DNA from 2 places in the Streptomyces sp. NPDC049687 genome. Region 2 is predicted to be linked to the other one. Evidence: riboswitches for the same ligand, from Rfam matches in the RefSeq annotation. Region 2 holds a riboswitch; the other holds the start of a gene.
The links. A riboswitch is a leader RNA that binds a small molecule or an ion and turns the genes downstream of it on or off. The one in region 2 is predicted to bind S-adenosylmethionine.

Region 1: linked by a shared signal. The riboswitch ahead of ACIBVL_RS02090 (aminotransferase class V-fold PLP-dependent enzyme) and the one ahead of thrC (threonine synthase) in region 2 are both predicted to bind S-adenosylmethionine.

What each region holds. Positions count from the first base shown of each region.
Region 1 covers NZ_JBITLN010000001.1:449,688-464,120, forward strand. The annotation lists gene ACIBVL_RS02070 (NYN domain-containing protein) at 1-407, opposite strand, end outside; gene ACIBVL_RS02075 (hypothetical protein) at 480-719, opposite strand; gene ACIBVL_RS02080 (rhomboid family intramembrane serine protease) at 889-1,623, shown strand; gene ACIBVL_RS02085 (Lrp/AsnC family transcriptional regulator) at 1,620-1,901, shown strand; gene ACIBVL_RS02090 (aminotransferase class V-fold PLP-dependent enzyme) at 1,936-3,297, opposite strand; SAM riboswitch class IV at 3,462-3,578, opposite strand; gene trpD (anthranilate phosphoribosyltransferase) at 3,653-4,717, opposite strand; gene ACIBVL_RS02100 (cytochrome bc complex cytochrome b subunit) at 4,859-6,496, opposite strand; gene ACIBVL_RS02105 (Rieske 2Fe-2S domain-containing protein) at 6,493-7,554, opposite strand; gene ACIBVL_RS02110 (c-type cytochrome) at 7,551-8,363, opposite strand; gene ACIBVL_RS02115 (heme-copper oxidase subunit III) at 8,441-9,061, opposite strand; gene ACIBVL_RS02120 (hypothetical protein) at 9,208-9,609, shown strand; gene ACIBVL_RS02125 (Ig-like domain-containing protein) at 9,625-10,887, opposite strand; gene ACIBVL_RS02130 (cytochrome c oxidase subunit 4) at 11,018-11,416, opposite strand; gene ctaD (cytochrome c oxidase subunit I) at 11,413-13,149, opposite strand; gene coxB (cytochrome c oxidase subunit II) at 13,146-14,105, opposite strand; gene ACIBVL_RS02145 (cysteine desulfurase/sulfurtransferase TusA family protein) at 14,389-14,433, shown strand, end outside.
Region 2 covers NZ_JBITLN010000019.1:3,987-18,419, reverse strand. The annotation lists gene ACIBVL_RS38235 (ABC transporter substrate-binding protein) at 1-244, shown strand, start outside; gene ACIBVL_RS38230 (DUF3263 domain-containing protein) at 279-509, shown strand; gene otsB (trehalose-phosphatase) at 527-1,381, shown strand; gene ACIBVL_RS38220 (trehalose-6-phosphate synthase) at 1,369-2,850, opposite strand; gene ACIBVL_RS38215 (glucosyl-3-phosphoglycerate synthase) at 2,944-3,888, opposite strand; SAM riboswitch class I at 4,067-4,213, shown strand; gene thrC (threonine synthase) at 4,232-5,521, shown strand; gene ACIBVL_RS38205 (ubiquitin-like small modifier protein 1) at 5,565-5,840, shown strand; gene ACIBVL_RS38200 (cold-shock protein) at 6,303-6,509, shown strand; gene groL (chaperonin GroEL) at 6,845-8,467, shown strand; gene ccrA (crotonyl-CoA carboxylase/reductase) at 8,684-9,919, opposite strand; gene ACIBVL_RS38185 (MbtH family protein) at 9,981-10,211, opposite strand; gene ACIBVL_RS38180 (thioesterase II family protein) at 10,281-11,018, opposite strand; gene ACIBVL_RS38175 (amino acid adenylation domain-containing protein) at 11,067-14,433, opposite strand, start outside.

The sequences.
Region 1 (14,433 bases), on a different contig from region 2:
CGCTGCGCCTCCTCGCCGGCCGCGGTCACCAGCTTCACCCAGCCGACGGGCCGCAGCACATAGGCCGCGGCCGCCACGTCGAGCGGGTCCGCGGCCGGGGTCGGCGAGCCGGAGTCGAGAGCGCCGGAGAGCTCCGGCTGGGCTTCTCTGTACTTCTCGGCGATGCGCTGCCGGAACAGCGGATCGGTCTCCAGGGCGGCCGCCATCGCGTTGCCCGCGAACTTCGCCCGCCGATTGGGGGCGAACCGGGCGTACTGCCTCAATTGAGCGGGAAGTTCGCCGACGGTCAGACCACCGAAGCCGTCGGAGACGATCTGCACGACCCGGCGGCGCACTCCGTCGGGCAGCGGACGGTCGAGCACCTCAGCGGCGCCGTCGCCCGGCCCCCCGCCTGCGCTCTCCACCATCCGTCTCCACCCCAATACTGTGCGGGCCCCTCGCCCACTCTCGACTTCGCTCGAGCGGGGGGACCCCCACCGTCAGGAACCGGCGCCCGGCCGATCCACGAGTTCCACCTGGTCCACGGCGTTGCACCAGCGGCACCGCACCGACTCGATGGTCTCACTGACCACCTCGCGCTCCTCCACCTTCGGCTCACCGGCGAGATCGAGGTGGACGTACTCGACGACCTTCGACGAACGCGTCACGTCGAACCGGGTGAGGTTGCCGCAGAGGGTGCAGCGCCACCGCGTGGTGGCGGTCGGCAGGGGAACCGTCATCGTGACTGTCCGCTTCCTTCTAGTGTCGGTCTTCCATGCGGGTCGCGCCGGAGGCTCCCCGCTGTGCATGGCTCGTAACCCTACGGCCTGCCACGTCCTCGCCGCCCATCCGTCCACGGCGGCGAGGCGATATGGGCTGGTGCGTCCCCTTACGCCATGCTCTGTGTCCATGATCGGCAACTGGAGCGGGACCGTCCGCAGAGCACTCCGCAGCCCCTCGGCGCCGGTGACGTACGGACTGATCGCCCTGTGCTGTCTGGTCTTCGTGATCGGCCCGGCCTCGGGACTCAATCCGGCGTACGGCTCCGGCGACGAGCTGTTCGCCGCACGGCGGGCCTACTTCCGCCGCTGGGGCGTGGTCCCGGCGGAACTCTTCGCCGGCTCCGCGCGAGCCACCCTGACGCCCGCCACGGCTCTCTTCGTCCACGGCAGCTGGGTGCACCTCCTGGGCAACATGCTCTTCCTCTACGTGTTCGGGGCGATGACGGAGGACCGGATGGGCCGCGTCCGGTTCATCCTCTTCTACTCCGGCTGCGGCTACCTGGCCCTGCTGGGGTACGCGGCCGCGCACGCCGCGTCATCGCAGTCGCTGGTGGGCGCCTCCGGGGCGATCTCCGCGGTCCTCGGCGCCTTCCTGTACCTGTTCCCCCGGGCCCGCGTCACCAGTCTCCTGCCGTTCCTGTTCTTCCTGCCGCTGCGGTTCCCGGCGTGGGTCGTGCTGCCGTTCTGGGCGGCGCTGCAGTGGGTGGCGGTGGGGCAGGCCACCCAGGGGCCCGGGGTGGCCTATCTGGCGCACGTGGTGGGCTTCGGGCTGGGCTTCGCGTGCGCGTGGGCCCGTTTTCGTCCTGCGACTAGAGTGAGGGCCGCCCCAGCTCCGGCTCCCGAGGGAGAGAACCAGCCGTGATCACCGCGATCGTCCTCATCAAGACCAGCGTGGACCGGATCCCCGAGATCGCTGAGCGGATCGCCGCGCTGGATTCGGTGAGCGAGGTGTTTTCCGTGACCGGCACGTACGACCTGATCGCCATGGTCCGGGTGAAGCAGCACGAGGACCTCGCGGAGGTCATTCCGGGGAGCATCAGCAAGATCCCCGGGGTGGAGGCGACGGACACGCACGTGGCGTTCCGCACGTACTCCCAGCACGACCTGGAGGCGGCGTTCGCGATCGGTCTCGACTCCTGACCGTCCGAACCCCGCCTCCGGCGGACAAGCCCGACTAGACCGCGGGGACGCAGCGGCCGTCCTGCGTCCTGTACGTCCACCGCGCGCCGTCCGTCACCAGCTCCCGCACGGCCTCGACGAAGCGGTCCACGTGTTCGTCGGGGGTTCCGGCGCCGAAGCTGACACGGATGGCGTTGAGGGACTTCTCGCCCGGGGCCGCCTCGGGGGCGCCGCACTCGCCCTGGGTCTGCGGGTCGCCCCCCAGCAGCGCGCGGACCAGGGGGTGGGCGCAGAAGAGGCCGTCGCGGACGCCGATGCCGTACTCGGCGGAGAGGGCCGCCGCGAAGTGGGAGCTGTTCCAGCCCTCGACGACGAAGGAGATCACTCCGACCCGCGGGGCGTCGTCGCCGAACAAGGACAGCACCTTGACCTGCGGGACCTCGGCCAGGCCCGACCGCACCTTCTCGATCAGGTACCGCTCGCGGGCGACCAGGGTGTCGAAGCCGGCCTCGGTGAGGGCCTTGCAGGCCGAGGCGATGGAGTACGCGCCGATGACGTTCGGGGAGCCGGCCTCGTGGCGGGCCGCGTTCTCGTGCCACTCGACGTCCACTCCCCCGTCCTCGCGCCGGGTGACCTTGCGGCTGGCACCGCCGCCCGCGAGATACGGATCGGCCGCGCGCAGCCAGTCGGCCCGGCCGGCCAGGACGCCGGAGCCGAAGGGGGCGTAGAGCTTGTGGCCGGAGAAGGCGACCCAGTCGACGTCCAGGTCACGGACGGACACGGGGTGGTGGGGGGCCAGCTGGGCCGCGTCCAGGACGATCCGGGCGCCGTGGGCGTGCGCGGCGGCCGCGAGCTCGCGTACGGGCCACAGCTCGCCGGTGACGTTCGAGGCGCCGGTCACGCAGACCAGGGCCGGGCCGTGCGGGTCCCGGCCGGCGAGCGCGCGCTCCAGGGTGGCCACCGCCTGCCCCGGGGTGCGCGGGGCGTCGAGGTAGGTGACGCGGGCGTCCGTCCAGGGCAGCAGCGAGGCGTGGTGCTCGGTCTCGAAGACGAAGACCTGGCAGCCGGCGGGGAGGGCCCTGGCGAGGAGGTTGAGGGAGTCCGTCGTCGAGCGGGTGAAGACCAGCTGGTCGTCGGGGCGGCAGTCGAGGAACTCGGCGACCGTGGCGCGGGCGTTCTCGAACAGGTCCGTCGACAGCTGGGAGAGGTAGCCGGCGCCGCGGTGGACGCTGCCGTAGTAAGGGGCGTAGGCCGCGACGTCGTCCCAGACGCGCTGCAGGGCGGGGGCGCTGGCCGCGTAGTCGAGGGCCGCGTAGGTGACCTCGCCGCCCGTGACGAGCGGAACGGTGACATCCCTGCCCAGAACGGGCAACGGGGAGCAAATGGTCTGGGCGACGGCAGCGGTGGAGACGGACATGGGGGAACTCCCGTGAGAGGCAGGGGGAACCGCCGTGCGAGCGGGTGTGGCTCCAGCACGGAGGAAGGGGAAAGGGGATGCGGAGGCGGGGCTCTACGCCCTATCGCATTCGCTTGCTCACGAGAGACTCCCTCGAACGACCCAGGACCCCTGGTCTCGCGAGGGGTCCGCGCTTGCCGTGGACCTTGCTGTCCACGGCCTGGTCTTCACCCGGGGCACCCCGCCACGGACGGAGGGTTGCCGGACAGTCGGCCGGGGCCTCATGACTGTCACTCATGACCTGGTACAGGAACGTACGTGAAGTGATCGCGGTCCCGCAACTCGTGTCCGGATGACGGGACCGCACCACCGACGGCTACGCGTTGCTGGCGGCCACCCAGCGGTCCAGCGTCCGCTTGGCGGCGCCCGAGTCGAGGGACTCGGCCGCCCGGTCCATGCCGGACCGGATCTGCTCGGCGAGCGTGCCCGTGCCCGGCTCCAGGGCGACCAGCGCGGCCGCCGAGTTCAGCAGGACGGCGTCCCGGACCGGGCCCTTCTCGCCGTCCAGCAGGCGGCGGGCGACCTCCGCGTTGTACGACGGGTCCCCGCCCCGCAGGGCCTCCACCGGAACCAGCTCGATGCCGACGTCACGCGGGTCGAAGGCCTCCTCGGTGACCTTGCCGTCACGGACCACCCACACCCGGGAGGTGGCCGTGGTGGTCAGCTCGTCGAGGCCGTCGTCACCCCGGAACACCAGGGAGGAGTTCCCGCGCTCGGCGAAGACGCCCGCGACGACCGGCGCCATCCGCGGGTCCGCGACCCCGACCGCCTGCGCCCGCACCCGGGCGGGGTTGGTCAGCGGGCCGAGGATGTTGAACACCGTGCGGATGCCCAACTGCCCGCGTGCGGCGCCCGCGTGGCGCAGCGCCGGGTGGAACTTGATCGCGAAGCAGAAGGTGATCCCGGCCTCCTGGGCCACCTCGGCCACCCGCCGCGGGGTCAGCTCCAGATTGACGCCGAGCTTCTCCAGGACGTCCGAGGCGCCGGACGCGGAGGAGGCGGCCCGGTTGCCGTGCTTGACGACCGTGGCGCCCGCCCCGGCGACGACGATCGCCGACATGGTGGAGATGTTGACGGTCTTGGCGCCGTCGCCGCCGGTGCCGACGATGTCCACGGTCCGCCCGGGCACCTCGATCACGTTGGCGTGCTCGTACATGGCCCGGACGAGCCCGTTGATCTCCTCGACGGTCTCGCCCTTGGCCCGCATGGCCACCACGAACCCGGCGATCTGCGCGTCCGTCGCCTCGCCCTGCATGATGCGGTCCATCGCCCACGCCGTGGCGTCGGCGCTCTGGTCACGGCCGTACAGCAGGGCGTTCAGCACCTCGGGCCAGGAACGGCCCGCCGCGGTGTCGCCTCCAGCGGGGGTCACAGCGCTCATCAGCCGCTCCTGGGTGTCGTACCGGTCGAAAGGTCTCTCGTCGGAGAGTGCGATCCCACCCTATCCAGCCGCAGGGCACGGCGAAGGGCCCCGTCCGAACACCGGACGGGGCCCTCTGCGTGGCGTGGCGACGCCGGACGATCAGTGGTGGCCGTGGCCGCTCGTGATCTCCTTGTACTCCTCGACGGTCGGCTTCGGGATCTGCTGGTCCTCGCCGAAGTACGCGTCGCTGATCTTGGCGCGCAGCTTCTCGGACCGCTTGATCTTGCGCTCGACGCCGTTCTCGTCGACGGCCGGGCCGATCGCGGCCGGCTCGTACTGCTCGTGCGCCGTGAGGGTGTGGAGCTGTTCCTGGCTGAGCGGCTCGTGGACCTCGATGAACTCACCGTGCGGCAGGCGCTTGATGGTGCCGGTCTCGCGACCGTGCAGCACCTTGTCCCGGTCGCGGCGCTGCAGGCCGAGGCAGATCCGCTTGGTGAGGATGTACGCGATGACCGGTCCGACGAAGAAGAAGATCCGGACGAACCAGGTGATCGAGTTGATCGACAGGTGGAAGTGCGTGGCCCACAGGTCGTTGCCACCACCGACCAGCGTGATCATGTACATCGTGACCCAGGCGGAACCCAGCGCGGTGCGCGTCGGGGCGTTGCGCGGGCGGTCCAGGATGTGGTGCTCGCGCTTGTCGCCCGTGATCCACGACTCGATGAAGGGGTAGAGCGCGAGCGCCGCGAGGACGACACCGAACAGGACCAGCGGGATGAACACGCCCAGGACCAGGGTGTGGCCCCAGATGTTGATCTCCCAGCCCGGCATGAAGCGGATCAGACCCTCGGCGAAGCCCATGTACCAGTCGGGCTGGGCGCCGGTCGACACCTGGTCCGGACGGTAGGGACCCATGGCCCAGATCGGGTTGATCTGCGCGATGCCCGCGATGAGCGCGATGGCGCCGAAGACCAGGAAGAAGAAGCCTCCGGCCTTGGCCATGTACACCGGCAGCAGCGGCATGCCGACGACGTTCTTGTTGCTCTTGCCGGGCCCCGCGAACTGCGTGTGCTTGTGGTAGAAGACCAGGATCAGGTGGCCCACCACCAGGCCGAGCATGATGCCCGGCAGCAGCAGGATGTGGATCGAGTAGAACCGCGCCACGAAGTCGTGGCCCGGGAACTCCCCGCCGAACAGGAACATCGAGATGTACGTGCCGACGATCGGCATCGACAGGATGGCGCCCTGGGTGAAGCGGACACCGGTGCCGGAGAGCAGGTCGTCCGGGAGCGAGTAACCGGTGAAGCCGGTGAACATGCCCAGGACGAACAGCAGGAAGCCGAACAGCCAGTTGATCTCACGCGGCTTGCGGAACGCGCCGGTGAAGAACACGCGCATCATGTGCACGAACATGCCGGCGAGGAAGATCAGCGCCGCCCAGTGGTGGATCTGCCGGATGAGCAGACCGCCGCGCACGTCGAAGGAGATGTGCAGGGTCGAGCTGAACGCCTCGGACATCAGCTGTCCCTGGAGCGGGACGTAACTGCCGTGGTACTCCACCTCGTTCATCGACGGGTGGAAGAACAGCGTCAGGTACACACCCGTCAGGATGATGATGATGAAGCTGTACAGGCACACTTCGCCCAACATGAACGACCAGTGGTCGGGGAAGATCTTGCGCATGTTGGCCTTGGCGAGGGAGTAGATCCCCAGCCGGCCGTCGGCCCAGTCGGCGATCCGCTCGCCGGCCGGCGCCTTCCCGCGCTCGCGGGCCTCGTTGTTCTCTGTGGTGCTCATCCGCGCTCCCAGAAAGCAGGACCGACGGGCTCTTCGAAGTCGCCGAGCGCCTCGAGGTAGCCCTCGTCGTTCACACCGATGCGCAGCTGCGGCAGGGCGTGACCGGCGGGGCCGAAGATCACTCGGGCACCGTCGGAGAGGTCGAAGGTGGACTGGTGGCAGGGGCACAGCACGTGGTGCGTCTGCTGCTCGTACAGGGAGATCGGGCAACCGACGTGGGTGCAGATCTTCGAATACGCCACGATGCCCTCGTGCGACCACTCGAGCTCGCGCTTGTCCTTGATGTTGTCCGGCTGCAGCCGGACGATCATCAGGGCCGACTTGGCGATCTCGTTCTGGAAGTCCTCGTCGTGCTCCTCCAGGCCCTCGGGCTTGCAGAAGGTGAGCGAACCGACGGCGACGTCCGAGGGACGCAGCGGCTCGTTCGTGTTCATGTTGACGAGGAGCTTGCCCTTGGCCCACAGCGTGTGGCGCAGCTTGTCCTCGGGCAGCGGGCCGAGGTCGCGCAGCAGCACGACACCGGAGAGCGGCACCAGGGTGAGCGCGCCCAGCATGGTGTTGCGGATCAGCTTGCGACGGCCGATCGCCGACTCCTTGGCGCCCTGCTTGAAGTCCGCGTGGACCTTCGCACGGACCTCGGGGTCGGCCGCGATCGCGTGACGCTCGTCGGCGACCTCGACGTCCGACATCAGGGTGCGGGCCCAGTGGACCGCGCCGGCGCCGATGGTGAACAGCGCCGTGCCCAGCGTCAGACCCAGCGCGAAGTTCAGCGCGCTGAGGTGGCCGATCGGGAACACGAAGATCGACTTGTCGGCGGGGATCGCCACATAGGAGGCGATGAAGCCGACCGTGGCGAGCATCGAGAGCGTGAACAGGAAGGCGACGGCACGCTCGGACCGCTTGGCGGCCCGCTCGTCGATGTCCTGGACACGGTGCTCGTGGGGCGGCAGCCCGGGGTCGGCGAACGGGTTCTTCTCGTCCGCGACGCCTACCGCCGTACCGTGGGCGTGGCCCTGCTCAGCGGGCAGGTTCTCTTCTGGAATGTCTTGGCTACTCATGACTTCTTGGCCTTTGCGGTCCGAGCGGCGACCCAGACGGCGACAGCGATCAGGAGACCGAGACCGAAGATCCAGGCGAACAGGCCCTCACTGACCGGCCCGAGGCCGCCCAGCTTCAGACCACCGGGGTTGGTCGTCTCGTCACCGTTGACCGCGTGCAGGTACGCGATGATGTCCTTCTTGTTCTGCTCCGACAGCGTCGTGTCGGGGAAGGAGGGCATGTTCTGCGGGCCGGTCTGCATGGCCTCGTAGATGTGCTTCGGGTCCACGCCCTCGAGCGGAGGAGCGAACTTGCCCTTGGTGAGGGCACCACCCTCGCCGGTGAAGTTGTGGCACTGCGCGCAGTTGGTGCGGAACAGCTCACCGCCCTTGGCGATGTCGGCGCCCTCGGGGCCGTACTCGGCCTCGGTCGGGATGTTGGGCCCGGCGCCCAGGGAGGAGATGTACGCGGCCAGCTGGTCGATCTCGGCCTGCGTGTAGATGACCTTCTTCTTCGGCACCTGAGCGCCCTGGGAGGTCGCCGCCGGCATGCGCCCGGTGCCGACCTGGAAGTCGACGGACGCGGCGCCCACGCCGACCAGGCTCGGACCGTCGGAGCTGCCCTGACCTGCGGTGCCGTGGCAACTGGCGCAGCCTACGGCGAAGAGCTTCTTGCCCTCGTCGATGGCCAGGGACTGGGCGGTTTCATCTGCCTGCGCCTTGCTCGCGGGCGCGAACGCGGCGTACAGCCCCCCCGTGCACGCCAGCGCGAGGAGTAGGACGACGAGCGCCGCCAGCGGATGGCGTCGTCGTACGGAGAGCTTTTTCACGGATTACCCCGGTGTCAGGATCTTCTGCGTCGATGCTTCTGGGTGGTGCGCTTCTGCGGCGCTCGGAACGGGCCCGGCTACTTGATCATGTAGATCGTGGCGAAGAGGCCGATCCAGACGACATCGACGAAGTGCCAGTAGTAGGACACGACGATCGCGGCGGTCGCCTGCTCATGGGTGAACCTCTTGGCCGCGTAGGTCCGTCCGAGGACGAACAGGAAGGCGATGAGCCCGCCCGTCACGTGCATGCCGTGGAAGCCGGTGGTCAGGTAGAAGACCGAGCCGTACGGGTCGGAGGAGAGCGAGAGCCCGTCCTTCTTCACCAGCTCGGTGTACTCGTAGATCTGACCGCCGATGAAGATCGCACCCATGATGAAGGTGATGATGAACCAGCCCCGGAGCTTCTTCACGTCACCGCGCTCGGCCGCGAAGACGCCGAGCTGACAGGTGAGGGAGGAGAGCACCAGGATCGTGGTGTTCGTGGCCGAGAACGGGAAGTTCAGGGCCTCGGCCATTTCCTTCCAGTGCTCGGTACCCGTCACCGAACGCAGGGTGAAGTACATCGCGAAGAGGGCCGCGAAGAACATCAGCTCGGAACTCAGCCAGATGATCGTTCCGACGCTGGTGAGGTTCGGCCGATTGACCGACGGGTGCGCGTGCCCGGTATCTACTGTCGTTGCTGTCGCCACGACCGACATTATGTCGGTCGCTTATCTCGCGCTCACTCCGGGGGGTGCCGTTCGGAGTGTCTCTCCCCTCGGTACCGGTGTTGACGTGGTGTTGAACGGAGTAACATCCGGCTCAACTGGCCTGTCCGTACGACGCTGACGTCTTCGGAGGAACAATGCAGCCGACCGCCACGGTGCTGGTCTACAGCGACGACTCCAACACCCGAGAGCAGGTGCGGCTCGCCTCCGGGAGGCGGCCGGCTCCTGATGTGCCCGTGGTCGAGTTCCTGGAGTGTGCGACTCCCGACGCGGTCGTCAGGGAGCTGGACAAGGGCGGGATCGATGTCTGCGTCTTCGACGGCGAGGCCGTGCCCATGGGGGGTATGGGCATGTGCCGGCAGATCAAGGACGAGGTGTTCCAGGCGCCGCCGGTGCTGTTGCTGATCGCTCGTCCTCAGGACGCGTGGCTGGCGACGTGGAGCCGGGCCGACGCGGCGGTGACGTTGCCGGTGGAGCCGGTGGAGTTCGCGGCGGCGCTGGCCGCCCTGTTGCGGCAGAAGAGGCTGCTGAGCGCCTGAGGGGGCGCAGGCGGGTCACAGCGCCGCCGGCCGGAGGGTCGACGTGTCCGGCCGGGTCTTGTGCTTGCCGGTGGTCAATGCGCTGCCTTCCCTCCACTTCGGCCAGTCCAGGTTCCAGTCGCCGAAGCCGTTGCCGAACGGTTCCATCGTGTGGCCGTGGCTGTTGATCACCTTGACCACGTCTCCGGCGCGGACGTGGTCGAAGAACCAGGCCGCGTTGGATGTGCTCATGCCGGTGCAGCCGTGGCTGACGTTCTCGTAGCCCTGGGAACCCACCGACCAGGGGGCGGCGTGCACGTACTCGCCGCTCCAGGTGACCCGGGTGGCGTAGTAGACCGGGAGGTCGTACGAGTCCGCGGAGCCCTCGGCGATGCCGACCGTGGTGCCCCGCATACGGACGTAGTACTCCTTGCCCAGGACGACCTTGACCCCGTTGCGGGTGTCGAAGCCGGGCTTGCCGGTGGTGACGGGGATGGTCTTGATCACCTCGTCGTTCTTGTAGAACGTCAGGGCGTGGGACGAGGCGTCCGTGACCGCGATGACGCGGTCGCCGATGCCGAGTTCGACGTCCTTGGAGCCGGAGCCCCACAGGCGGTCGCTGATCCTGATGCCGTCCAGGTTGCTGTGGGCGCGGACGGTGGCGTGGGCGGGCCAGTAGTCCTTGGGGCGGTAGTGGAGTTCCTTGTCGTCCACCCAGTGCCAGGCGCCCTGCACGGAGGGCGTGGCGTCGACCTTGAGGCCCCGCTCGACTATCGCCCGTTGGACCGGGTCCTTGACCGGCTCGCTCAGCTTGGCGGTGACGGGCTGGCCGACGCCGTACGTGCCCGAGTCCGGGCCGAACTCGACCGCCAGGCGCTTCTTGCCGTTGGGCTTGCCGGTGTCGAAGGTGAGGACCTTGCGGCCGGGGGCTCCGTCGGCGTCCTCGGTGCTCACCCGGACCGTGTAGTGGGCGTCTGCGGCCAGCGGCTCGGTGCTGTGCCAGCGGCTGCCGTCGGCGGAGAGTTCGCCCGCCACATAGCGGCCTGAGGCGTCCACGGCGGTGACGTCCGTGATGGGCTCGTCGGAGTCCTCCGCGACGATCTCCAGGGGCTGGTCCGGGTCGGCCTTCTTCCTGCCGTCGCCGTCGGGGCCGTTGAAGGAGATCTGGTCGCTCGCGTCGTAGGGGCGTGAGGCGAGGGGATCGCCGTCCGAGGCGCAGGCGGTGACGACGCCCGCTCCGAGGGCGATCACCAGCGCCGTGCGGCTGACGACTGTGCGGGGGCGGGGTGTGTGGCTCATGGCTTCACGCTAGGGAGCCACGTCAACCGCGGCGCGCTGGACGCCACGTATGGAGGACGGTGATTACGGCATAAGGAGGAGCCCGGACTCTCCTGGCGGAGTGTCCGGGCTCCCGTGCGCTCAGCGCGTGTTACTGGGTGCGGTTCTCACCGCGGTAGTACTCGAAGACCCAGCCCCACAGGCCGATCATGATCAGCGGGACGGAGAAGTACAGCAGCCACCAGCCGACCGCGACACCCAGGAAGGCGAGGGCGCCGCCGATGCCGAGCGACAGCGGCTGCCAGCTGTGCGGGCTGAAGAACCCGAGCTCGCCGGCGTCGTCCGCGACGTCCGCTTCCTTGTTGTCCTGGGCACCCGCGTCCACCCGCCGGGCGGTGAAGCCCAGGTAGAAGCCGATCATGATGGCCAGACCGAAGGCCAGGAAGAGGGCCGTCGTACCGGCCGGCTCCTTCGACCACACGCCATAGACGATCGCCATGACGAGCAGGAAGACGCTCAGCCAGATGAACATCTTGCCCTGGATCTTCACTTGCCGGCCTCCTTGCTGCCCGCGATGGCGCTCGCGCCGTGACCGCTGTGCTCCAGCTGCTCGAGCGCGGCGATCTCCGGGTGGTGCAGGTCGAACGCCGGGGATTCGCTGCGGATCCGCGGCAGGGTGAGGAAGTTGTGGCGCGGCGGCGGGCAGGAGGTCGCCCACTCCAGGGAGCGGCCGTAGCCCCACGGGTCGTCGACACCGACCGGCTTGCCGTACTTGGCCGTCTTCCACACGTTGTAGAGGAACGGCAGGATCGACAGACCGAGGACGAACGAGCTGATCGTCGAGATCGTGTTCAGGGCGGTGAAGCCGTCGGCCGCCAGGTAGTCGGCGTAACGGCGCGGCATGCCCTCGGCACCCAGCCAGTGCTGCACCAGGAAGGTGCCGTGGAAGCCGATGAACAGCGTCCAGAAGGTGATCTTGCCGAGGCGCTCGTCGAGCAGCTTGCCGGTGAACTTCGGCCACCAGAAGTGGAAGCCGGCGAACATGGCGAAGACGACGGTGCCGAAGACGACGTAGTGGAAGTGCGCCACCACGAAGTAGGAGTCGGAGACGTGGAAGTCCATCGGCGGCGAGGCCAGGATGACGCCGGTCAGGCCGCCGAAGGTGAAGGTGATGAGGAAGCCCGTCGCCCAGAGCATCGGTGTCTCGAAGGACAGCGAGCCCTTCCACATCGTTCCGATCCAGTTGAAGAACTTCACGCCCGTCGGGACGGCGATGAGGAACGTCATGAAGGAGAAGAACGGCAGGAGTACGCCACCGGTGACGTACATGTGGTGCGCCCACACCGTCACGGAGAGACCCGCGATGGCGATCGTCGCGGCGATCAGGCCCATGTAGCCGAACATCGGCTTGCGGGAGAAGACCGGGATGATCTCGCTGATGATGCCGAAGAACGGTAGCGCGATGATGTACACCTCTGGATGGCCGAAGAACCAGAAGAGGTGTTGCCACAGCAACGCGCCGCCGTTGGCCGCGTCGAAGACATGGGCACCGAACTTGCGGTCCGCCTCCAGGGCGAACAGCGCGGCCGCCAGGACCGGGAAGGCCAGCAGGACCAGGACACCGGTCAGCAGCACGTTCCACACGAAGATCGGCATGCGGAACATGGTCATGCCCGGTGCGCGCATGCAGATGATCGTGGTGATGAAGTTGACCGAGCCGAGGATGGTGCCGAAGCCGGAGAAGGCCAGACCCATGATCCACATGTCGGCGCCGATGCCCGGGCTGCGGACCGCGTCCGACAGCGGGGAGTAGGCGAACCAGCCGAAGTCGGCCGCACCCTGGGGGGTGAGGAAGCCGCCGACGGCGATCAGCGAGCCGAACAGGTACAGCCAGTAGGCGAACATGTTCAGCCGCGGGAAGGCGACGTCGGGCGCGCCGATCTGCAGCGGCATGATCCAGTTCGTGAAGCCCGCGAACAGCGGGGTCGCGAACATCAGCAGCATGATCGTGCCGTGCATCGTGAACGCCTGGTTGAACTGCTCGTTCGACATGAACTGCAGACCAGGACGGGCCAGCTCGGCGCGCATGAACAGCGCCATCACGCCGCCGATCATGAAGAACGCGAAAGACGTGACCAGGTACAACGTACCGATGGTCTTGTGGTCGGTGGTGGTGAGCCACTTGACCACGACATTGCCGGGCTGCTTGCGCCGGACCGGCAGCTCGTTCTCGTAGGAGCCTTCAGCTGCCGCGGCACCCTGGGGTTCGTTGAGGATGCTCACAGGTTGTTCGTCTCCCGGTTCTTCTCATGGGCGGTCTGCTCGATGCCCGCGGGAACGTAACCGGTCTGCCCCTTCTTGGCGAGGTCCTTGAGGTGCTGCTCGTAGCGCTCGGGGGAGACGACCTTCACGTTGAACAGCATCCGGGAGTGGTCGACGCCGCAGAGCTCGGCGCACTTGCCCAGGAAGGTGCCCTCCTTGTTGGGGGTCACCTGGAAGGCATTGGTGTGGCCCGGGATGACGTCCTGCTTCATCAGGAACGGCACCACCCAGAAGGAGTGGATGACGTCACGCGAGGTGAGGACGAAGCGGACCGTCTTGCCCTCGGGGAGCCAGAGGGTCGGGCCCGGGTTGTTGGTCTGCGGGTTCCGCTCACCGGGGACACCGCAGGTGTAGACGCCGCCCGCGTCGGCCGGGAAGTCCTTCTTGTACCGGTCCGGGATCGCGGCCAGGTTCTCGTCGGTCTTCGCGTCGCCGGTGGAACCTTCGACGTTCTCGATGTAGTTGAAGCACCAGCTCCACTGGAAGCCCACCACGTTGACCGTGACGTCGGGCTTCTTGTCGAGGCTCAGCAGCTTCGACTCGTCGCGTGCCGTGAAGTAGAACAGCACCGAGACGATGATGATCGGCACCACCGTGTACAGCGCCTCGATGGGCATGTTGTACCGGGTCTGCGGAGGAACTTCGACCTTTGTGCGGCTGCGCCGGTGGAAGAAAGCACTCCACAGGATCAGGCCCCACACCAGCACGCCGGTGGCCAGCGCGGCAGCCCAGGAGCCCTGCCACAGGGAGAGGATCCGCGGAGCCTCTTCCGTGGTCGGGGTGGGCATACCAAGGCGGGGGAAGTCCTTGTATGTGCAACCGGTGGCGGTCGCCAGGACCAGGCCCGCGGTCATTGCCTGCAGCAGCTTCCGCCGCATCGGGCGCCGCGGCGAGCGGTCGGAGCCGTTGGGACTCACGTAGCGCCTTCCCGAGAGTCTCGCCCGCGCGGATTGGCTGCGGCCTTCTCGCTGGTCGGTCGCCGCCCTGCGTCGGGCAGGGGTTTGGATGTTTATGCGGACCAAACCCTAGCCGACGCCTTCCGGGGGCTCGCGGGGAGGGTGGGGTACGCGCCGCGGGCTCAGCCGAAAGCGCCTCATGGCTCGGTGACTGCGGCTTGTTTGGCGAGTACGGGTGATTCGTGGCTGGTCGCGCGGTTCCCCGCACCCCTTCGTGACGCGCCCTACGTTTTAACGTTGCTCTGTGTCCTACTTTGATGCCGCCTCAGCTGCTCCCCTGCATCCAGTC
Region 2 (14,433 bases):
GCCCGCCACCAACTCCGCCTCCCAGGTCATGAGCACGGCCAAGCAGGACGCCGATCTCCGGCCCTTCCTGGACGAACTCCCGCTCTCCCAGCTCTACCCCGTGGGACGGACCTCCTGGGCCCGGGTCAGCGCGTCCATCAAGAAGAGGATCGGCGCCGCCGTCAGCCCCTCCGGCAGCGCGGCCGCGGTCCTCGGCCACCTCCAGGCCACCGCCACGAGCGCGGAGAGCGCCACCGGCGAGTGAGCCGCTGTCGGCGGGCGGGGGTAGCGTGCGGGGCATGCAGGAAGAGCTGGAGCCGCGGGAGCGGGACATACTCGCCCTGGAGCGCCGCACCTTCCCCGGCCCCGGCGCGAAGGAACGGGCGATCCGCGAGGAACTGGACCTGTCCCCGGTCCACTACTACCAACTCCTGAACGCCCTCCTGGACGACCCGCGGGCCCTGGCCCACGACCCGGTGACGGTGAACAGACTGAGGAGAGTGAGGGAGGCGCGGCGGTCCGACCGCTAGAAAGTTAGGGTCGTCGCATGGGCAGCCAAGAGACGCACTCCACGGACCCCGCACCCACGACCCCGGCAGGCCGGGCCGCTCTGGCCGCGATCACCACCCGCCCCTCCGGAACCCTCGTCGCCCTCGACTTCGACGGCACCCTCGCCCCCATCGTCGAGAACCCCGAGGACGCCCGCGCCCACCCCGACGCCCTTACGGCCCTCCAGGCCCTCGCCCCTAAGGTCGCCGCCGTCGCGGTGATCACGGGCCGCCCCGCCGAGGTGGCCGTACGCAACGCGGGCTTCGCGGGAGCCGAGGGGCTGGACCGTCTGGCCGTCCTCGGCCACTACGGCGCCGAACGCTGGGACGCGGCCACCGGCGAGGTCACCGCCCCCGCCCCGCACCCCGGAGTCGCCGCCGCCCGCGCCGAACTCCCCGCCGTCCTCGAAGCCGCCGGGGACTGGCCCGGCGTCTGGGTGGAGGAGAAGGGCGGCCGGGCCGTCGCCGTCCACACCCGCCGCGCCACCGACCCCCAGGCCGCCTTCGACGCCCTGCGTGAACCCCTCACCGGCCTCGCCACCGGCCACGGCCTGATCGTCGAGCCCGGCCGGATGGTCCTGGAGCTTCGCCCGCCCGGCATGGACAAGGGCGTCGCCCTCCTCGAGCACATCCGTGAGACCGGCGCCGAGTCCGTGCTCTACGCCGGCGACGACCTCGGCGACCTCCCCGCCTTCGCCGCCGTGGAGAAACTCCGCTCCGACGGCGTCCCCGGCCTCCTGGTGTGCAGCGGCAGTGCCGAGGTCACCGAACTGGCGGCCCGCGCCGACCTCGTCGTCGACGGCCCCTCCGGCGTCGTACGACTCCTGCGGAACCTGGCCGGTCAGCTCGGCTGAAGCTCCCGCAGGGCGGTCAGCTGTTCCAGGAACCACTGGGCCGGAGGGAGCGCGGTCGCGGCGGCAGCCAGCCGTTTGGTGCGCTCGGCGCGCTCCTCCGGCTTCATCGACAGGCCCTCGTGCAGGGCACGGGCGGTCTCCAGGATGTCGTACGGGTTGACGACGATCGCGTCCTCGCGCAGCTCCCAGTACGCTCCCGCCTCCCGCGACAGCACCAGCGCGCAGCCCTCGTCGGAGACGACCGGGACCTCCTTGGCGACCAGGTTCATGCCGTCCCTGATGGGGTTCACGAGGGCCACGTCCGCGAGGCGGTAGGCGGCGAGGGAGCGGGCGAAGTCGTCCTTGAGGTTGAGGAGCACGGGGGTCCAGCCCGGGGTGCCGTAGCGCTCGTTGATCTCGTCCGACACCCGCCGCACCTCCGCCATGTAGTCCCGGTAGACCGCGAGGTCCTGACGGGACGGGTAGGCGAAGGCCACGTGCACGACCCGCTCGTGCCACTCGGGGTGGTCCTCGAGCAGCTGCCGGTAGGCCAGCAGTCCGCGCACGATGTTCTTCGACAGCTCGGTACGGTCCACCCGGACGATCGTCTTGCGCCCCGTCCCGCCGATCTCCGCGCGCAGCTCCGCCATGCGTTCCTCGACGTCTGCCGCGTGCGAACGGGCGCGCAGGAACTCCGCGTCGGCGCCGAGACTGTGCACGCCGATGTACGTACGGCGGCTGATCCGCTCGTCGCTCAGGTGCCCGATCGACCTGGGCCCGCCCGACTGCCACGCCGGAACCCAGCGATACGGGTCGAGCCCCTCGACGCAGTTCTGGAAAGCCGTCGCCCACGGCCAGGTCAGGAACGCCACCCGGTCCGCCCCGAGCATCCCCTCCATCAGCCGCTCCTGGATGTCGTCGGGCAGCATCCGGAAGAACGCCGGCGGCGCCCACGGAGTGTGCGAGAAGTGGCCGATGAGCAGGTCGGGGCGGAGTTCCCGGAGCATCCCGGGGACCAGACACAGGTGGTAGTCCTGCACCAGGACCGCCGCGCCGTCGGCCGCCTCCTCCGCCAGCGCCTCCGCGAAGGCGCGGTTGTAGGTCTCGTACGACGCCCACTGCCGCCGGAACTCCGTGTCGAAGACCGGCTCCAGCGGGGTCTGGTAGAGCAGATGGTGGACGAACCACAGGACCGAGTTCGCGATGCCGTTGTACGCGTCCTCGTGCACGTCGGCCGGGACGGGCAGCATCCGCACGCCCTCCTCGCCGATCCCGCGCCGGACCGCCTCCCGGTCGCCCTCGGACAGCGCCGAGCACACCCAGAGCGCGCCCGCGTCCGGGCCGATCGCCGACAGACCGGAGACCAGGCCGCCGCCCCCGCGTTTCGCGTGCAGCGAGCCGTCCTCGCCGACCGTGTAGGAGACGGGGCCGCGGTTGGACGCGACCAGCACCTCAGCACCCCGAGCAACAGCACCGTGCATGGAAGCCATACGCCACAACCTAGCCCGGTCGGTAAACGCTCAAACGTACGGTCGCCCCCTGTGGACGGGCCGTATCCAGCCGTATACGGCCCGCCCGTGCCGTTACGCGACCTTGCGCGCCGCGTACTCCGCGATCTCCGCCATCGGCGGCCGTTCCTCCATGTCCACCGAGTAGGTGCGCGGCTCGAAACCGTCGGCGCCGCGCTCGAACTGGGTGAGGGAGGGACGGATGAGATGGCCGCGCGCCAGGCGGAGCTGGGCGGTGCGGTAGATCGCCGCGGCCATCCGGCCGAGCGCCTGCCCGTCCTGGTGGCGGTGCTTGCGCACCCCCACGTCCACCTGGGCCAGCGCGTCCAGCCCCACCAGGTGCAGCGCGTCGACCAGCATCCCCAGCTCCACCCCGTACCCGACGGGGAACGGCAGCTGCTCCAGCAGGCCGCGGCGGGCCGCGTACTCACCGCCGAGCGGCTGCACGAAACCGGCCAGCTGCGGCCAGTGCATGTTGAGCAGGGGCCGGGCCATCAGCTCGGTGACCCTCCCGCCCTGGCCGGCCGCGCCGCCCAGGGGACGGTCGTACATGCCCTTCACCAGGTCCACGCCCGGGTCGGTGAGCAGCGGGCCGACGATGCCCGAGACGAAGTCCGAGGAGAACTCCCTCAGGTCGGCGTCGATGAAACAGACGATGTCCCCGCTCGTGACGAGCAGGGAGCGCCACAGGACCTCGCCCTTGCCGGGCACGGCCGGGATGCGGGGCAGGATCGCGTCGCGGTGCACGACCCGCGCGCCGGCCGCGGCGGCGACCTCGGACGTGCGGTCGGTCGATCCCGAGTCGACGACGACGATCTCGTCGACGAGCGGAACCTGCTGCATGAGGTCGTGACGGATGATGGCGACGATGTCGCCGACCGTCTCCTCCTCGTTCAGCGCGGGCAGGACGACGGACACCGACTGACCCGTGGCGCGTTTCGCGGACAGGACGCGGTGCAGCGGACGATCTGTCACGGACCAGGAGCGGGTGGCCAGCCAGCGCTCGACTTCTTCCAGCACAGTCAGCGGCTCCTCACTGTCGTGATCACACCGGGTGCACGGCAGGTGACCGTGTGATCCATCTCGCGGTTCGGACGACTCTCTCAACTGTCCTGGCCTTCGGTTACAGTCTTGAACAACGCGGATGACCATCGCATGTCCGGGGTCATCAGGCGTTCGACGTTCAACAACCGCATACCGCTCATCCAGAGGGGCAGAGGGATACGGCCCGATGAAGCCCCGGCAACCCTCCAGCCGGTCTGACCACGTCGTCGTGGTGAGGCTCCCGGCTAGGGAAGGTGCCAAATCCGTCTCACGGCGAGATGCGTCGTGAGGAAGATGAGGAGAAAGGGCCTCGCCTCACATGGCTGCGCAGACTGTTGCAAGCACCACCGACTCCACCACCGTCGACCTCGGCCCCGCCGCGGCCCTGAGCTGCCGCGAATGCGGCCACCGCGTCCCCCTCGGCCCGGTCTTCGCCTGCGAGGAGTGTTTCGGCCCGCTCGAGATCGCGTACGACTTCTCCTCCTACGAAACCGAGGAGCTCCGCAAGCGCATCGAGGCGGGACCCGCGAACATCTGGCGTTACGCGCCGCTGCTGCCCGTCCCGGCCGACGTGGCGGACAAGCCCAACATCAACCCCGGTTGGACCCAGCTCGTCCAGGCCGACAACCTCGCCCGTGAACTCGGCGTCGACCCCGGCAAGCTCTTCGTCAAGGACGACTCCGGCAACCCGACGCACTCCTTCAAGGACCGGGTGGTGGCGCAGGCCATCGAGGCCGCCCGCGCGTTCGGCTTCACCACCCTCTCCTGCTCCTCCACCGGCAACCTCGCCGGCGCCGTCGGCGCCGCCGCCGCCCGCGCCGGCTTCCGCTCCTGCGTGTTCATCCCGCACGACCTGGAGCAGGGCAAGGTCGTCATGGCCGCCGTCTACGGCGGCGAGCTCGTCGGTATCGAGGGCAACTACGACGACGTCAACCGCTTCTGCTCCGAGCTCATCGGCGACCCGGCGGGCGAGGGCTGGGGCTTCGTCAACGTCAATCTGCGGCCGTACTACGCCGAGGGCTCCAAGACCCTCGCGTACGAGATCGCCGAGCAGCTCGGCTGGCGGCTCCCGGACCAGCTCGTGGTCCCGATCGCCTCGGGCTCGCAGCTCACGAAGATCGACAAGGGTCTGCAGGAGCTGATCAAGCTGGGTCTCGTCGAGGACAAGCCGTACAAGATCTTCGGCGCGCAGGCGGAGGGCTGCTCCCCGGTGTCCGTGGCCTTCAAGGCGGGCCACGACGTGGTCCGTCCCCAGAAGCCGAACACCATCGCCAAGTCGCTGGCGATCGGCAACCCGGCGGACGGTCCTTACGTCCTCGACATCGCGCGGCGTACGGGCGGGGCCGTGGAGGACGTGACGGACGAGCAGGTCGTGGACGCGATCAAGCTGCTGGCGCGGACCGAGGGGATCTTCGCGGAGACCGCCGGTGGGGTGACCGTGGGTGTGACGCGCAAGCTGATCGAGAACGGCCTGCTGGACCCGACGCTGACGACCGTCGTGCTCAACACCGGTGACGGTCTGAAGACGTTGGACGCGGTGGCCGGGACGGGGCTCACGGCGACGATCCGCCCCAACCTGGAGTCGTTCCGCGAGGCTGGTCTCGCGTAAGAGCGGCCCGTCCCCAGACAGACACCCGACCGGAGGTCACATCGTGAGCGTCAACGTCCGCATCCCCACCATCCTGCGTACCTACACCGGCGGGCAGGCCGAGGTCTCCGCCGAGGGGGCGACCCTCGGCGAGGTCATCGCCGATCTGGAGAAGAACCACACCGGCATCGCCGCCCGTGTCCTGGACGACCAGGGCAAGCTGCGGCGGTTCGTCAACGTGTACGTGAACGACGACGACGTGCGCTTCGAGCAGGGGCTGGAGACGGCCACTCCGGACGGTGCGGGCGTGTCGATCATTCCCGCCGTCGCCGGCGGCTGAGTCGTGATTGACCTTTGGTCAGTACCGGCCGGTAGTAACCGTCGGTAACAGTGATTACCGAGAGTTCATCGAATTGCCCCCTCCGTGAGAGAAGCGGAGGGGGCAATTCAGTGTGGTTGAGCGCGGTACAGTTGGGGAACCGGGTCGCGAAACCCTGATCCGGAGCCTTTGATTTCTGCCCTGGCCCGACAAGAAGCAGCCAAAGTGTGTGTCTCTTGTGTGGCATTTGTGGCTTTTGCGGGGCCCGACTTGCCCTGAATTCTGGCGAATTCTCGCCACATTCCGGATCGCGTGCGTCCAGAATTCTCGTCCGACTGACCTGTTGCAGACGGCAGTTGGACAGATACATTCAGCCGCGGTCGACGCGTTCCGGCGCACGCCCCCAACCAACTGGGGGGTGAGGTCTGACCCGGATCCGCGAAGTGTGGATCTGTGCAAGGGCCAGTAATAGGGGAGTTAGGCATGGCTCAGGGCACCGTCAAGTGGTTCAACGCGGAGAAGGGGTACGGCTTCATCGCGGTCGACGGTGGTGCGGATGTTTTCGTCCACTACAGCGCGATCCAGATGGACGGGTACCGCACCCTGGAAGAGGGCCAGCGGGTCGATTTCGAGATCTCGCAGGGTCAGAAGGGGCCGCAGGCGGACATGGTCCGGCTGGCGACCGGCTGAAGCACGCGCCGACTGAGAGCGCACTTTCTTTGTACGGACTCTGTACGCGGTCCGTACATGATCGAGGGGCTCGTACCTCCCGGGTACGAGCCCTTCGGCGTGCCCGGCGTCAGGGGTGGCAAGTGGTCCGCATCCGGGAGAGGCGCTTGCACTCGACCATGCCGAGTGCTAATCATTGCGTTAGCACTCTGAAGGTGAGAGTGACAAAGAAGGACCGGGTCGGTGAGGCCCGCAGGCCAGGTGGGGCAAGGAACCACGCGGCATTGCGAGCCGTCCGTCGCGGGCGCGGGCGCGGTCCGAAGGAATCACCCCCAGTCCTGGAGGGACCACTTCACATGGCCAAGATCATCGCGTTCGACGAGGAGGCGCGGCGCGGCCTCGAGCGCGGCATGAACCAGCTCGCGGACGCCGTCAAGGTGACGCTCGGCCCCAAGGGCCGCAACGTCGTCCTCGAGAAGAAGTGGGGCGCCCCCACGATCACCAACGATGGTGTGTCCATCGCCAAGGAGATCGAGCTCGAGGACCCGTACGAGAAGATCGGCGCCGAGCTGGTCAAGGAAGTCGCGAAGAAGACGGACGACGTAGCCGGTGACGGCACGACGACCGCGACCGTCCTGGCCCAGGCCCTGGTCAAGGAAGGCCTTCGCAACGTCGCCGCCGGCGCCAACCCGATGGCCCTCAAGCGCGGCATCGAGAAGGCCGTCGAGGCCGTCTCCGGCGCCCTGCTGGAGCAGGCGAAGGATGTCGAGACCAAGGAGCAGATCGCTTCCACGGCCTCCATCTCCGCCGCCGACACCCAGATCGGCGAGCTCATCGCCGAGGCCATGGACAAGGTCGGCAAGGAAGGCGTCATCACCGTCGAGGAGTCCCAGACCTTCGGTCTGGAGCTGGAGCTCACCGAGGGTATGCGCTTCGACAAGGGCTACATCTCGGCGTACTTCGCCACCGACATGGAGCGTATGGAGGCCGTCCTCGACGACCCGTACATCCTGATCGCGAACTCCAAGATCTCGAACGTCAAGGACCTGCTCCCGCTCCTGGAGAAGGTCATGCAGTCGGGCAAGCCGCTGCTGATCATCGCCGAGGACGTCGAGGGCGAGGCCCTGTCGACCCTGGTCGTCAACAAGATCCGCGGCACCTTCAAGTCCGTCGCGGTCAAGGCCCCGGGCTTCGGCGACCGCCGCAAGGCGATGCTGAACGACATCGCCATCCTCACCGGCGGCGAGGTCATCTCCGAGGAGGTCGGTCTCAAGCTCGAGAACACGACCCTCGACCTGCTGGGCAAGGCCCGCAAGGTCGTCATCACCAAGGACGAGACCACCATCGTCGACGGTGCCGGTTCCTCGGACCAGGTCGCGGGCCGTGTGAACCAGATCCGCGCCGAGATCGAGAACAGCGACTCGGACTACGACCGCGAGAAGCTGCAGGAGCGCCTGGCGAAGCTCGCGGGCGGCGTGGCCGTGATCAAGGCCGGTGCCGCCACCGAGGTGGAGCTCAAGGAGCGCAAGCACCGCATCGAGGACGCCGTCCGCAACGCGAAGGCCGCCGTCGAGGAGGGCATCGTCGCCGGTGGTGGCGTGGCGCTCATCCAGGCGTCCTCCGTCTTCGAGAAGCTGGACCTCGAGGGTGACGAGGCGACCGGCGCCAACGCCGTGCGCATCGCGCTCGAGGCCCCGCTGAAGCAGATCGCCGTCAACGCCGGCCTCGAGGGCGGCGTGGTCGTGGAGAAGGTGCGCAACCTGACCCCGGGGCACGGCCTGAACGCCGCGACCGGCGAGTACGTCGACCTGGTCAAGGAAGGCATCATCGACCCGGCGAAGGTGACCCGCTCTGCCCTGCAGAACGCCGCCTCCATCGCCGCGCTCTTCCTCACCACCGAGGCCGTCATCGCCGACAAGCCGGAGAAGGCCGCGGCCCCGGCCGGCGGCGGCATGCCGGGCGGTGACATGGACTTCTGATCGACCTGACGGTTGATCGCCTGTCCTTCGGACCGAGGGCGGTATCCCCTGGCTACGGCTGGGGGTGCCGCCCTCGGGCGTTTCAGCTGCCGCTGCCGACTGTTGAGGGCCAGACCGGTCCACCGACCAGGGACGGGTGCCGGAGGCACACCGCTGGTCATCGCCGATCCGCCGGCGGACGCGACGGCCCGCACAGGGAGCCGAACTCCGGCTGGGTCACTCCTTCAGTCCGGGAGCCGCGGCGCCGATCAGGATGGACATGTTGCCCCCCGGGTGGCGGTTCTCGTACATCAACTGGTGCACACCGGGGGTGTCTTCGAACGGGACGACCATGGACAGGCAGGGGTCGAGCTGCCCTTGCGCGACCAGTTCCGTGACCGCCCGGAACTGTGAGGTGTTCGCCCCGTGCGAACCCTGCAGCCGCTTCTGCCGCATCCACAGGAACCGCAGGTCGACATCGGCGGCGTAGCCGCTGGTGGCCCCGCACGTGACCACCATGCCCGCGTTGTCGCAGACGTACATCGAGGTCGGAATGGTGTCCTCGCCCGGGTGTTCCAGGACGATCCTGGGTGAGCGGCGCTCGCCCAGGATGTCCCAGATGCGTTTGCCGAACGCCCGGACGCCGGCCAGCCAGGTGGCGAACGCGGCCCCGTCGGAAGCGGACGGGATCCGCCCCCAGTGGTCGAAGTCGTTCCGGTTGATCACCCCCTTCGCGCCCAGGCGGAGACAGTGCTCCTCGTTCGAGGGGTCGGAGATCACCGCGATGGGGATGCCGCCGAACTGCCGGACGATCTGGATCGCCATCGAGCCCAGGCCGCCCGAACCGCCCCAGACAAGAACAGGGTCGCCGGGCTCGACCACGTGCGGCTGCCAGCCGCGCAACTGCCGGTAGACGGTGCTGGCCGTGAGCAGAAAGCTGCCCGCCTGCTCCCAGGTCAGCCCGGCCGGTTTGGGATGGCACTGGTACTCGTCGACCACGGTGAACTGTGCGAACGTGCCGTAGTTGGTCTCATACCCCATGGCCAACGCGGATTTCGAGGTCATCGGGTCCGCGCCCATCCGGATGTCGGCGGCCTTCTCGTCCCAGATCCCCGGCGAGATGACGATCGCATCGCCGACCTTCACCTGGCTGACGCCCTCGCCCACGGCCCAGACCACACCGGCGCCGTCCGACCCGCCGATGTGGAAGTCCTCCTTCGCCCCCAGCCGCTGCCGGTCGGCGATCACGTCGGCCGGACTGCCCAACGCGGCCCAGATGTTGTTGTAGTTGACCCCGGCCGCCATCACCTTGACGAGCACCTGGCCGGGTCCCACCTCGGGTACCTCGGTGGTCTCGATGCAGATCGCCTTCTCCGGCGGGCCGTAGCGCTCCGGCCGGATCATCGCGGCGTACATGTACTTCGGGACGACTCCCAGCGGGGGGAGCTGCCCGGGCTCGTAGATCTCACGCATGGTGTACTGCTCCTTCGTCGGCTTGATATCGGTCCACGGCGGTCGCCCGGCGGCGATTCAGCTACCTCATGCTCTGGACGGGCCGTCGCTCCATCAGCTCGACGAGGCTCTTCGGCCGCATGTCCGTCCAGTTTTCTTCGATGAATTCCTGGCACGCCGCACGGCTCGCTTCGCCGTGAGCGACCGACCAGCCGGCGGGGATCTCCGCGAACGACGGCCACAGTGAGTACTGGCCTTCGTGGTTGAGCAGGACATAGTAGGTTGCGTCGTCGCGCTCGAACGGGTTCGTCATGACGGTTTCTTCGCTTTCTTTTGTTCGGATGATGGGCGCGGAAGGAACTGTGGCGCGAGGCCGGAAAACCTATGCGGCGCTGCCGATCAGAGCACTGACAACGGCTTCCTTCTGGTCTGTGAGGTAGAAGTGGCCGCCCGGAAACACCTGGAGACCGAACTCACTGTTCGTGCGGTGGCGCCATGATTCCGCTTCGTCAACCGTGACCTTCGAGTCGCGGTCTCCCGTGAAAACGGTGATGGGACAGTCGAGTACGGCGTCGGACGATGAGCGGTACCGCCAGATGGCCATGTAGTCGTTGCGGAGGACACGGAACATCATCTGCCGGATTTCCGGGTGGTCCAGCAGTGCGGGATCGGTGCCGGCCATCGCCCCGATCTCCGCGGCAAGGCCCTCGTCGGTGATGTCGAACATCTGCTCGGGCCGCGCCGACGGCTCGGCCCGCCCCGAGAGAATCACGTTCCGTGGCGAGATACCGGCCTTCTGTTCCAGTCGGTGGGCCACTTCGAAGGCGATGATGGCACCCATGCTGTGGCCGAAGAGGACCATTGGCTTGTCGGTCAGGGACTGGAGCTCCGTGAAGATTCCGTCCGCCAGCCGGCCGATGTCCGGGACTCCTTCCTCGGCCAGCCGGTCCTGTCGCCCGGGATACTGCACGGCCAGCACTTCCACGGATGGTGCGAGAGCCGCGGAGAACGGGAAGTAGAAGCTGGCCGCTCCCCCTGCGTGGGGGAAGCAGACAAGACGTACCGAGTTTTCCGAGGCCGGATGGAAGCGGCGCAGCCAGACGCTGTTGTCAAAGGGCACCGAAGAATCTCCTGTTCTGGCTTTCATGTGAAAGGGTTTTTCTGCCGTTCATGCGTCCGGGCCGTCTCCCCGATTCCTGGGAATCCGCCGCAGTTTGGGGCGAGGCCGAGCAGGAGACCGTGATTCCAGGCGACGTGCCAGTTCGGCGACGGTGGGGGCCTGGAAGAGGTCGCGGACGGTGAGGTCGAGGCCGAGGTCGTTACGGACGCGGTTGACGAGCTGGGCGGCGAGGAGGGAGTGGCCGCCGAGGGCGAAGAAGCTGTCGTCCGCTCCGACTCGTTCGACGCCCAGGGTGTGGGCGAACTGGGTGGCGAGTGCCTGTTCGCGGGGGGTGTCGGGGGCCCGGTAGGTGTCGGTGGAGGTGTAGTCGGGCCGGGGGAGCGCGGTGCGGTCGAGTTTGCCGTTGCGGGTCAGTGGCAGGGCGTCGACCGTCATGAACGCGGACGGGATCATGTAGTCGGGGAGGAGCCCGGCCAGGTGCTCGCGCAGCGTCCCGCCGGGGAGTGTGCCGCCGTCGACGGGGACGGTGTAGGCGACCAGGCGTCGGTCGCCGGGTTGGTCCTCGCGGATCACGACGGCTGCCTGCGCCACCGAGGGGTGTCGGGTGAGGGCGGTTTCCACTTCGCCGCATTCGATGCGGAAGCCGCGCAGCTTGACTTGCTGGTCGGCTCGGCCGAGGTAGTCCAGTTGTCCGTCATGGCGCCATTTGGCGAGGTCTCCGGTCCGGTACATACGGCTGTCCGCCGGTCCGAAGGGGTCGGCCACGAAGCGCTCCGCGGTGAGCGCGGGCCGGTTGAGGTAGCCGCGGGCGACTCCGGCTCCCGCGATGTACAGCTCGCCGGTGACGCCCACCGGTACCGGCCGCAGACCCTCGTCCAGTACGTGGACTCGGGTGTTCGCGATCGGCCGGCCGATCGGCGGCACCACCGACCCGGACAAAGGGCCACTGATGGTGGAGCACACCGTGGTCTCGGTCGGACCGTAGACGTTGAGCATTCGGGTAGTGGCGGACCAGCGCTCGACCATGTCCGGAGGGCAGGCCTCGCCGGCGACCGCGAGATTCGTTCCGACGGGCAGGCCTCCTGCGGGGATGACCGCCAGTGCCGACGGCGGCAGCGCACAGTGGTCGATGCCCCACTCGGCGACCAGTTGCGCGAGGTCGGGGCCGGGGGCCAGCCGGTTCGCCGGAGGTATCACGAGTGTCGCCCCGGACAGCAGCGCCCGGAATATCTCGCTGATCGAAGCGTCGAAAGTGGGCGGGGCGAATTGGAGCACCCTGCTGTCCGGCCCGATCGCGGACCGCTCGATGAGTGTTGTCACCAGGTTGACGGCGTTGCTGTGGGGGGTGGTGACGGCTTTGGGGGTGCCGGTGGAGCCGGAGGTGTAGATGATGTAGGCGAGGTTCTGCGGGTGGAGGGGTGTGGTGCGGTCGGCGTCGGTGAGGTCGTGGGTGGGCAGTTCGGCGAGTTTTGCGGTGATGGCGGGGTCGTCGAGGTGGATGGCGGGGATGCCGGCGTCGGGGATCAGACCGCTGATGCCGGTGTCGGTGAGGATGACGGCGGTCCGGGTGTCGTGCAGCATGTGCGTGAGCCGGTCGGCCGGATGGCCCGTGTCCAGGGGGAGATAGGCGGCTCCGGTCTTCAGTACCGCGAGGACGGCGGTGACCAGGGCCGCCGTGCGGGGCAGTGCCAGGGCGACCACGTTCTCCGGGCCGATGCCCTGGGCCCGCAGCAGCCGTGCCAGCGCGTTGGCCGCCGTGTTCAGGTCGTCGTACGACCGTTCTCCCGCGCTGGTGATCAGTGCGGTGGCGTCGGGTGAGCGGCGTACCTGCTCCTCGAACAGCTCCGGCAGGGTGGCGTCGGGTACCTGCGCGGCTGTGTCGTTCCACTCCACGAGGACGCGTTCGCGCTCTTCCCCGGAGAGCAATTCGATCGCACTTACCCTGCGGTCCGGATCGGCCACGACCGCGTCCAGTACCCGCACCAGGCGCTCGGCCAGGGCCTCCACCGTCACCGCGTCGAACAGGTCCGTCCGATACGACACCCCACCCTGCACACCAGCCGGCTCACCGGCCTCATCACGCAACTCCGTGATCCTGAAGGCGAGGTCCGTTTTGGCGGTGTCGACTCCTGAGGCCCAGGGCTCGACATTGATTCCGGGCAGTGTGAATTCCGCAGCGGGAGAACTCCTGTGGGAGAGCAGGATCTGGTAGAGGGGGTGGTGGGCCAGGGTGCGCGGGGGGTTCAGGATTTCCACCAGCCGCTCGAACGGGATGTCCTGGTGGTCGAAGGCGTCGAGGTTCACCGCACGGACCCGTTCCAGCAGTTCGCCGAAACTCGGATCTCCCGACACATCACCCCGCATCACGAGGGTGTTCACGAAGAATCCGACCAGGCCCTCCAGGTCCGCGTCGGGTCGGTCCGCGACCGCCACACCCAGCGGCACGTCCACTCCCGCGCCCGACCGGTGCAGCACCACCAGCAGGGCTGCCTGCAGCACCATCGACACCGACGCGCCCCGCGCACGGGCCAGTTCCACCAGCCCGCGGTGCACTCCCGCGTCCGCCTTGAACCGCACCGAGCCGCCCTCGGTCCCGGCGACCTCCGGATACTGCCGGTCCACCGGCAGTTCCACCCGCTGCGGCAGCCCTTCCAGAGCCCGCCGCCAAAAGGCCGACTGCACGGCCATCAGACTGTCCGCATCACCCTCCGCACCCAGCAGTTCCCGCTGCCACACCGCGAAATCCGCGTACTGGACCGGCAGTTCGCTCCACGCCGGAACCGCCCCGGCCGACCGTGCCTGGTAAGCCGCACCGAGATCACCCAGCAACGGCCCCATCGACCAGCCGTCGGCCGCGATGTGGTGCACCACCACGACCAGCACGTGTTCCCGCGGACCCACCGCGAACAGCCAGGCCCGCAGCGGCACGTCCACCGCGAGATCGAAGCGATGCCCCACCACCTGCCCGACCGCGGCTTCCACCGCGTCTTCGGAAGGCAGTTCGACCACGCTCAGCAAACCATCGGGGACCTCGTCCAGAACCCGCTGGAAAGGCTCGCCCTCCGCCTCCGCGAACACCGTCCGCAACACCTCGTGCCGGCCCACCACATCCCCCAGGGCCACACCCAGCGCATCCCGGTCCAACACCCCCGACAACCGCACCACCACCGGAATGTTGTACGTCGGAGCCGGACCCTCCAACCGGTCCAGAAACCACAACCGACGCTGCGCGAAGGACAGCGGAGCCCGCTCAGGTCGCACCGTGTTCCGCAGGGTCGGCCGGCCATCGTCCTCGTTTCCCGCACGACGGGCCAGCCCCGCAACCGTCGGCGCCTCGAACACATCACGGACGGTCAGACGCACACCAAGCCGCGCACGCATCCGGTTGACCAATTGGACAGCGAAGAGGGAGTGG